DNA from 3 places in the Acidovorax sp. DMC1 genome. Region 3 is predicted to be linked to each of the others. Evidence: predicted binding sites of a transcription regulator. Region 3 holds the regulator's gene; each other region holds the start of a gene.
The links. The regulator HrcA, encoded in region 3, represses chaperone genes, less so after heat shock. The targets are predictions, from matches to a motif close to TTAGCACTCNNNNNNNNNGAGTGCTAA.
Positions count from the first base shown of each region.

Region 1: rpoH (RNA polymerase sigma factor RpoH) is a predicted target of HrcA. The motif match lies at 1,994-2,020, and genes of this name have one in related genera.
Region 2: ACT531_RS21415 (co-chaperone GroES) is a predicted target of HrcA. The motif match lies at 1,419-1,445, and genes of this name have one in related genera.

Region 1 covers NZ_JBQUYO010000004.1:99,097-102,302, forward strand. The annotation lists gene ACT531_RS10525 (EAL domain-containing protein) at 1-666, shown strand, start outside; gene ACT531_RS10530 (FG-GAP repeat domain-containing protein) at 790-1,863, shown strand; gene rpoH (RNA polymerase sigma factor RpoH) at 2,051-2,992, shown strand; gene ACT531_RS10540 (Bug family tripartite tricarboxylate transporter substrate binding protein) at 3,108-3,206, shown strand, end outside.
Region 2 covers NZ_JBQUYO010000015.1:34,851-38,056, reverse strand. The annotation lists partial or broken gene ACT531_RS21425 (AAA family ATPase) at 1-812, opposite strand, end outside; gene ACT531_RS21420 (hypothetical protein) at 1,144-1,395, shown strand; gene ACT531_RS21415 (co-chaperone GroES) at 1,537-1,827, shown strand; gene groL (chaperonin GroEL) at 1,924-3,206, shown strand, end outside.
Region 3 covers NZ_JBQUYO010000017.1:15,429-18,634, forward strand. The annotation lists tRNA gene ACT531_RS21625 (tRNA-Arg) at 550-626, opposite strand; tRNA gene ACT531_RS21630 (tRNA-Ile) at 831-907, opposite strand; gene hrcA (heat-inducible transcriptional repressor HrcA) at 958-1,950, opposite strand; gene ACT531_RS21640 (DUF1010 domain-containing protein) at 2,251-2,523, opposite strand.

The sequences.
Region 1 (3,206 bases), on a different contig from region 3:
GAGGCCCTGGTGCGCTGGCAGCACCCGGTGCAGGGCATGGTGCCACCGTCAGAGTTCATCCCGCTGGCCGAGGAGTCGGGCCTGATCCTGCCGCTGGGCCAATGGGTCATGGAAACCGCCCTGCGCCAGCAAGCCCGCTGGCAGCAAGACCCGCTGTTTGCGCACCTGAGCCTGGCCATCAACGTGAGCGCGCGCCAGTTCTTGCAGGACGACTTTGTGGCCCAGGTGCTGGCCCTGGTGCGGCAGACCGGCGCCAACCCCGCACAGATCAAGCTGGAGCTGACCGAAAGCCTGCTGCTGGACAACGTGGACAGCGTGATCGCCACCATGCGCGCCCTCAAGGCCCATGGCCTGGGGTTTTCGCTGGACGACTTCGGCACGGGGTACTCGTCGCTCAGCTACCTCAAGCGCCTGCCGCTCGACCAGATCAAGATCGACCAGGGCTTTGTGCGCGACGTGCTGCTGGACGCCAGCGACGCGGCCATCGCCCGCTCCATCATCGCGCTGGCCGGCAGCCTGGGCCTGTCCGTCATCGCCGAAGGGGTGGAAACCACCGCCCACCATCAGTTTCTGCTGGCGCACGGCTGCCAGGCCTTTCAGGGCTACTTGTTTGGCCGCCCGCTCACGCTGGAAGACTTTGAAAACCGGGTGCGGCAGGGCGTATAGGGAGGCTGAGACGCGACCACGCCCGCCAGGGGGCACCAGCGACGAATGGAAACGGGCCAGGCGCCGTTCAAGTTCCTGTGTTGTGGCGTCGATATCTCTGCGTGGAAACCGTGGAGGTGTCCCATGAAGATTGAATCGTCCACCCTGCAGATGCAGGCCCAGCATGTGGCCAGCCGCGTGCACACCCAAAGCAGCCGCATGGAGGCCTGGGTGGGCGATCGCCGCCCCGCCAGCGCCCCGGGACTCACCCGACCGCCCCCCGCCGTCCATATCTCCAGCGCCGCGCGCCTGGCCCGCGCTACCCGGGAAGCCGACGCGGCGATGGCCACCGATACAGACAGCAGCCCGGACGAAGGACTGACACCCCAGCTGGCCATGATCCGCGACCTGATTGCCCGCATGACGGGCGTACAGGTGCGGGTGTACACCGGCCAGACGGAACCCGTACCGTCCCCACCCTCCTTGCCCGCGAGCCGCCCGGCCACCACGCCTGCGGCCGAGGCAGGTCGCCCGCGTTCCGTGTGGGGCCTGCTGGTGGAGCAGCGCGAGGTGGTCGTAGAAACCGAAAGCACCCAATTCACCGCCCAGGGCATGGTGCGCACTGCCGATGGGCAGGAAATCCGCTTCAGCCTGCAGCTGGACATGCAGCGTAGCTACCGCCAGGCATCGTCCTTCAGCCTGCGCCTTGGAGACGCCGCAGCGGTCGACCCGCTGGTCATCAACTTCGACGGCTCGGCCGCGCAGTTGCAGGACCTGCGCTTCGCGTTTGACCTGGACAGTGACGGCCAGACCGACAACGTGCCCCTGCTCGCAGGCAACCGGGGCTACCTGGCCCTGGACCTGAACCACAACGGCCGCATCGACAACGGCCGGGAGCTGTTCGGCCCCGGCACCGGCAACGGCTTTGCCGAGCTGGCCGTCTATGACAGCGACGGCAACGGCTGGATTGACGAGGCCGACCCGGTCTTTCAGCAACTGCAGGTGTGGACCCCATCGGCGGATGGCGCCGATGGGGCTGGGAACCTGCGCACCCTGGCCGACGTGGGCGTGGGCGCCCTCTCCACCCACGCCGTTGCCACCCCCTTTGCCCTGCGCACCGCCGACAACGCCAGCCTGGGCACCGTGCGCTCCACCAGCGCCTATCTGCGGGAAGACGGCAGCGTGGGCACGGTGCAGCAGGTGGACCTGACCGTTTGAAGGCGACTCATGGAGAGTGGATTACTATGCTTTTGATAGCTTCAAAGGCATTCTCCACTAACACTTGATGCCGATTTGACTCAGAAAATATCAAACGGTATCAATGAGCAACCCGACGGGAACTCCGTGCTTAGCACTCAATCAGAGAGAGTGCTAATATGATGGCTTAGAGGAAAGGATTCCCGGAATGAACATTCAATCTGGAACCGCGACGATGTCTCTGGCACCCGCCAATCCCTGGGCGCTGGTGCCCCCCTTGGGCAACCTGGACGCCTATATTTCGGCTGTCAACCGACTGCCCCTGCTCACGCACGAAGAAGAGCAGACCTACGCACGCCAACTCAAGGACAACAACGATCTGGACGCCGCCGGCCGGCTGGTGATGTCGCACCTGCGTCTGGTGGTCTCGATTGCACGCCAGTACCTGGGGTACGGCCTGCCCCATGGCGACCTGATCCAGGAAGGCAATGTGGGCCTGATGAAGGCTGTCAAGCGCTTTGACCCCGACCAGGGTGTGCGCCTGGTGAGCTACGCCATGCACTGGATCAAGGCCGAGATCCACGAATACATCCTGAAGAACTGGCGCATGGTCAAGGTGGCCACCACCAAGGCACAGCGCAAGCTGTTCTTCAACTTGCGCTCCATGAAGCAGGGCTTCAAGGCCGACGCGTCGGCCGCTGATGTTGCCACGCACCGTGACACCCTGTCGGACCATGAGATCGACGCCGTTGCCGCACAGCTCAACGTGAAGCGCGAAGAAGTCATCGAAATGGAAACTCGCATGGCGGGTGGTGATGTGCTGCTGGACCCGGCCCCGGCCGATGACGGCGAGCAGGCGTTTGGCCCCATTGCCTACCTGGCCGATGCATCGCACGAACCCACGGCCATGATCGAGTCGCGCCAGCGCGACGCGCTGGCCACCGACGGCATTGCCAACGCCCTGGCCAGCCTGGACGACCGCAGCCGCCGCATCGTGGAAGAGCGCTGGCTCAAGGTCAACGACGATGGCAGCGGCGGCATGACGCTGCACGACCTGGCCGCCGTGTACGGCGTGAGCGCCGAGCGTATTCGCCAGATCGAAGTGGCCGCCATGAAGAAGATGAAAAAGGCCCTGGCCGAATACGCCTGACCGGGCCGGGCAGCGGGGTTAATATCCCCGGCTGCAGAAGTTGCCTCGCGGGGCCCCAGTTCTGGGGCCCCGCGTCGTTTGGGCCCCCGAATATTCTTCAAGGAGATTGCACCCCATGCCCTCACGTCCCGCCCTTACCGGCCGTGTTTCCCGTCGTGCTTCGCTGTTGATCGCCCTGGCTGCCGCATCCCCCTGGGCGCTGGCGCAGAACAAC
Region 2 (3,206 bases), on a different contig from region 3:
CCACCCGCCACGGTCATGCGTACAACCTTGCCAATCGGGCTTTGGGCCTGCTGCGAGTTGAGCCGGACACGCGATCCCGGATCGAGGAAGGCCACCTTGAATGCAGCGAAAGTGGGCCGTGTCATCTTGATGAAGCACGTTGCGCTCGGCTGATCCAAGTCATCAGGCTTGGCAACATCCTTGGCATTGATCGCTGCCACAGGGCGCTCACGCTTGTAGCCGTCGTACCTATTCAAGAACACCTTGCGATAGAAGTCCCCCTCGATGCTCGTGAGGTCGCCAATCGAACCAGGAATCTGCGCCGCGCGCAGCTTGGGATGCTTCCAGACGTGGTTCAGGCGGTTTTTCAGCAGCCCGCTGTCCTGCGTGCAATGTGCAGCGTAGATGAACCCGCCTAGTAGATCGACCTCTTCAATCAGCTGTTCCGAACTCAGGCGAGAAGGCCGGATGCCATCTGCTGGATCGTGCAGCTTGAGGTTTCCAAGGTAGCGATCAAGCTGCTGCACGGTCGTGCCCTCGGGGAAGAGGCAGACGTAGTGCGTCTTGTCGTTCGAGGCGATCTCGAAGCCGGGAAACACCACGATCCCGTGCGGCTCCAGCACCTGGCGCAATGAATCGACGCTTGCCACGCTGCCATGGTCGGCAAGGCCCACAACCTTGATGTCCAACTCAAGGCACTTCTGAAGCAGAGCTTGGTTGTAGCCGCCTTCGTCCAGCCCGTGGTCAGCGCCCCTGTAAGTGCCGTTGTAGCCGACAGGATTGGCCTGTAGTGCGCAGCGCCAGAATCGCGCGAATGTGTATTCATTGCCCATATCTCCTCCCTGATTCATTCGGCACAGCGAGGTCGCCGGATGCCTAGGCCGATTCACCCGTCGGCGTTCCTCAGTGGACAGTCTGGCAGATTCAGCGCTCGGAGGACCTCTACTGGCTAAGACCGGCCGTACAAGCCAAGGCTGGCGACTGGCTGCAAGCAGCCTAAAGCAGCCCCCCCCCCAACTCCCCACAGCTTTTGCCAGCCAGCGCTTCAACTGAGGCGCCTGAAAACATGCACATCGGTGCGTGGCTGTTTAGGGCTCACCCAAAGGTGCAGACAAAAACTTGCACCGACACTGACACTGACACTCATCCGTCTGCGGCAACCCTATGACCGCAACCAACCGGGAGCTGCCGTGGAAGCAATTCGGTCCCGATCGATCGCAAAAAAATAGTGTGTACCCACTTTCATTCTTAGTTACTGCTCTAAGCATTCCAAAGAACAACGGCCAGACGGCATGCGGGCAACTCCACACTATCGAGTCGCCAAAATCTAAAGTTGAATGGCGGAAAAACGAAAGTACAGTGGCGTTCCGCAGGAGAGAAGAAGCCTTCTTCCCCATGTTCTGGGGGGTGTCTTGAAATGGCCACAAATGCCCGTATCATTAGCACTCACCGCAGACGAGTGCTAACACCGCGCTCCCTGCTGGCAGTTTGGTGGCCCCGGATGGCCGGGGCTGATTGAATCCATCAGCTTTTTTTACTGAAAACAGGAGCAATGCAATGAACCTTCGCCCTCTGCACGATCGCGTGATCGTCAAGCGTATTGAAAGCGAAACCACGACGGCCTCCGGCATCGTGATCCCTGACAACGCCGCCGAAAAGCCCGATCAAGGTGAAGTGTTGGCCGTGGGCCCTGGCAAGAAGAACGACAAGGGTGAAGTGATCGCCCTGAACGTGAAGGTCGGCGACCGCGTTCTGTTCGGCAAGTACTCGGGCCAGACCGTCAAGGTCAACGGCGACGAGCTGCTGGTCATGAAGGAAGACGATCTGTTTGCCGTGGTCGAGAAGTAATTTCTCACCCCTGCGTTACTCATCTTTTCATAGCTGCTTGCGCTGATTAATCATGCGCTAGCAGCCAATTTGAACCCAATTTTCAGGAGCTCCAAAATGGCAGCAAAAGACGTAGTTTTCGGCGGCGAAGCCCGCGCACGCATGGTTGAAGGCGTGAACATCCTGGCCAACGCGGTCAAGGTCACGCTGGGCCCCAAGGGCCGTAACGTGGTGCTGGAGCGCTCGTTCGGCGCCCCTACCGTGACCAAGGACGGTGTGTCCGTGGCCAAGGAAATCGAACTGAAGGACAAGCTGCAGAACATGGGCGCCCAGCTCGTGAAGGAAGTGGCTTCCAAGACCAGCGACAACGCTGGTGACGGCACCACCACCGCTACCGTGCTGGCCCAAGCCATCGTGCGCGAAGGCTCCAAGTACGTGGCCGCTGGCCTGAACCCCATGGACCTGAAGCGCGGTATCGACAAGGCCGTGCTGGCCCTGACCGAAGAGCTGAAGAAGGCTTCCAAGCCCACCACCACCTCCAAGGAAATCGCCCAAGTGGGCTCGATCTCGGCCAACTCCGACGAGTCCATCGGCAAGATCATTGCTGACGCCATGGACAAGGTCGGCAAGGAAGGCGTGATCACCGTGGAAGACGGCAAGTCGCTGCAAAACGAGCTGGATGTCGTGGAAGGCATGCAGTTTGACCGCGGCTACCTGTCGCCCTACTTCATCAACAACCCAGAAAAGCAAGCCGCTCTGCTGGACAACCCCTTCGTGCTGCTGTTCGACAAGAAGATCAGCAACATCCGCGACCTGCTGCCCACGCTGGAGCAAGTTGCCAAGGCTGGCCGTCCCCTGCTGATCATTGCTGAAGAAGTCGAAGGCGAAGCCCTGGCTACGCTGGTGGTCAACACCATCCGCGGCATCCTGAAGGTGGTGGCTGTGAAGGCTCCTGGCTTCGGCGACCGTCGCAAGGCCATGCTGGAAGACATCGCCATTCTGACGGGCGGCAAGGTCATCGCTGAAGAAGTGGGCCTGAGCCTGGAGAAGGTGACCCTGGCCGACCTGGGCCAAGCCAAGCGCATCGAAGTGGGCAAGGAAAACACCATCATCATCGACGGTGCTGGTGCCGCTGCCGATATCGAAGCCCGCGTGAAGCAAATCCGCATCCAGATCGAAGAAGCGACCAGCGACTACGACCGTGAAAAACTGCAAGAGCGCGTGGCCAAGCTGGCCGGCGGTGTGGCAGTGATCAAGGTCGGCGCTGCGACCGAAGTCGAAATGAAGGAAAAGAAGGCCCGCGTGGAAGACGCCCTGCACGCCACCCGCGCTGCTGTGGAAGAAGGCATCGTGGCCGGTGGTGGCGTGGCCCTGCTGCGCGCACGCCAAGCGGCTGGCGA
Region 3 (3,206 bases):
GTGTCTTCTCCTGGCGAGCAGCAGAATGTCATTGTTGGCCGTTTTGGTGAGCCTAGCGTCCGAGAAATGCACGACCGTCCGTTTCTTCGTTATGCGAGCGAAGCTTGTAAATCACCATGCACAACACGGCTTTGGTGGGAACATCCAATCTTCAGGGGCATTGAAGCTTGGTCTGTAGAGTTCGGGAGCGAAGGGCAAATGCTTCAGAAAGCACATTGGGTGTCGCCATGAATCCGAAACAAGTGCCATTTCCAAAAATGCCGCCCAACCCATCCTTCAAGCGGACCTGTCTTCGGCAGGCCGCTTAAGTCAAACGTTGAGCGTCCGCTTTTACCTGCTACCACGGACTGCTAGTGGCCGACAGTTGCCTCACCAGCTCGGGCAACTCGAACGGTACTTGCGCAACGGGAAGGTAGGGCAAGACTGCTTGGCTTTTCTACCCAAAAATCCCCCACAAAGTCCCCCACAACTGGCTTGTGGAAAAACAGCTTATCAGCTCCCGGCAAAGGAAAAAGCCCTGCAAATCAAAGACTTGCAGGGCTTACCTATTGGTGCGGCTGGCAGGAATCGAACCCACGACCCCTTGGTTCGTAGCCAAGTACTCTATCCAGCTGAGCTACAGCCGCTAAGCTTTGAATTATAGCATGATTTCTTGGCGACCCTTGAAATTTGCTTTTTTCTGATTGCTTTCCTGAGTCAGACACTGCAAACAGACAGTAAATTCAACGCGAGCCCAGATTGTAATGCACGATGAAGGCTCCAAAAACAAACTGCGCGATTTGGATCACAAAACACGTCATTTGTTGATGGGTCCACCCTGCAAGCGTGGGTGGTAGGGCGTGTTGGGCTTGAACCAACGACCAAAGGATTATGAGTCCTCTGCTCTAACCAACTGAGCTAACGCCCCCAGTCATGCTGCAGCGCTATACAACGAGGCAAGCGCCGTATTGTAGGGGCTTACTTGCGGTGGCTGAGAGCGTTGGACACCAGCTTGGAGGTGATATCCACGATCTGGATCATGCGGTCGTATGGCATGCGCGTGGGACCAATCACACCCAAAGTCCCCACCACCTTGCCGTCCACCTCATAAGGGGAGCTGACGATCGAGAGCTCTTCAAAGGGCACGACCTGGCTCTCTCCGCCGATGTATATGCGCACCCCTTCCGCTTGGCTGGAGATGTCCAGAAGGCGAAGGATCTGCGTCTTCTGCTCAAACAAGTCGAATGCCCTGCGCAGGTTACCCATGTCGCTGGAGAAATCACTGACAGAGAGCAGGTTGCGCTCGCCAGAAATTACCACCTCGTCCTGCGCCTCGGACCCTACGTTGACTGCCGCCTGCATGAGCGAGGCGATCTCTCCGCGCAGCACATCGACCTCAGACTTCAAACGCTCTCGCACCTGCTCCATTGCGAGCCCGGCGTAATGTGCATTCAGAAAGTTGGAGGCTTCGACCAGTTGCGACTGGGAGTGATCCACCTCGGTGAAGATCACACGATTCTGCACATCACCTTCCGGCGACACGATGATGACGAGAAAGCGCTTTTCAGAGAGTCGCAGGAACTCTATGTGCCGAAATACCGAAGTACGCCGAGGTGCCATTACCACACCGACGAACTGGGAGAGGTTGGACAGCAGCTGTGCGGCGTTGGCAATGACCTTTTGGGGCTGCTCCGGAGCCAACTGCGCTGGCATGACCGACTCCCGCTGAACCGTCAGCATCGTGTCCACAAACAAACGGTATCCACGCGCGGTGGGAATGCGGCCTGCGGAGGTATGTGGACTCGCAATCAGGCCCAGTTCTTCCAAGTCCGCCATGACGTTTCTAATCGTGGCTGGAGACAAATCCAGGCCAGACGCAAGAGAAAGCGTCCGCGATCCCACGGGCTGCCCATCAGCGATGTAACGCTCGACCAGGGCTTTCAGCAACAACTTGGCACGGTCATCGAGCATGGAATGATTTTACTTTTGTAATCGTGTTTTGGCCCTGCGGCCCCGGCCTCCGCGGCGGTGGGGGTGGTCACGCAAGCTGCTGAGCGGCTCGCCAAGCATATCCGCCAGATTGGGCTGGTCGCACCAGCAGGAATGGCAAAGCGCGGCGGCCTGGGCCACATCTTTGTCAGGCAAGGGACGCTTTCAGCGCCACATTTTGGCTTCCCGTTGACGGAGAGGTTACACCCACCATCTACTCAGGCCCGCCAGCGCCCCACGCCGTAGGGCAGAATTCGGCCAGGAGCGGCCTGTGGCGGCAGATTAAAGCGGACGCTCAACGTTTGAGTTAGGCCAGAAGGCCAGAAGGGAGCGCCAGGATGTGCAGACGTGCGCGGCCCGAGAAAAAGCACTGTGCCACGGAAGCGGCGCAGCGCTGCAAGAAAGATAGCAGGTGGCGCTGGATGAACGGGCGCCAGCGGACAAAAAGGCTTGCAACTGGCGAAGCGAACGCAGGCGAAGCCACGCAGAGCGCCCAAACCCCCAAGGACAAACCTTCGAGAAAGGCAAAACGCTGGAATCAATAGCGGCCTGCATAAAGCGGAATATGAAGGGCCTAACGTTCGACGTAAGGGGCCTGCCGCAGGCAGGTCCCCTTGACGGAGGGGTTAGGCCTCGCCTGCGAGTATCTGGACATTCTGACGGCACTCCTCTAGCGGTCCATCCACTCGGTAGTTTGGAACACGGCGAGCTAGCTCAGGATACGCCGAGACAAGTGCGACCCAGCCTACAGACCGCCTATGTCGGTGCTCGGATCGCAACATAGCAAGCACCGCGGGCAGTTCCTGATTCAGATCGTGCCCGCGGCGACCCAACTCTAACAACGTAATGTTAGGCGCGTGCCAATCATCACTCGTAAGGTCGGCTTGCAATTCCGCGTTGGTCTTGTGACGCAGCGACCGTCGCGCAAACCCAATCGCGACTAGCCATGGCAAGTTTCCAGTGACGAAGCCTGCGATAAGCCCTGCGACTGCGCCCGCGACCGATCCGGCTACTCCCAAATGATGCGCACCGACTGTTGCCCCGGTGACTACGCCAAAGACTATCACCGTCCAGTGAATCAGGTGAAAAACCGTCATAGGACTAGCACCGAGTGAGGGCTAACGTGATGTATCCCGCAAAACCTGCGGGATAAACTGGATCGTGCGAGATATTCTGGACACTGATTTCTCCTGGGAGTGGCTTGCAGCATAGGTTTACATGGGACGACCTGTTCAAAC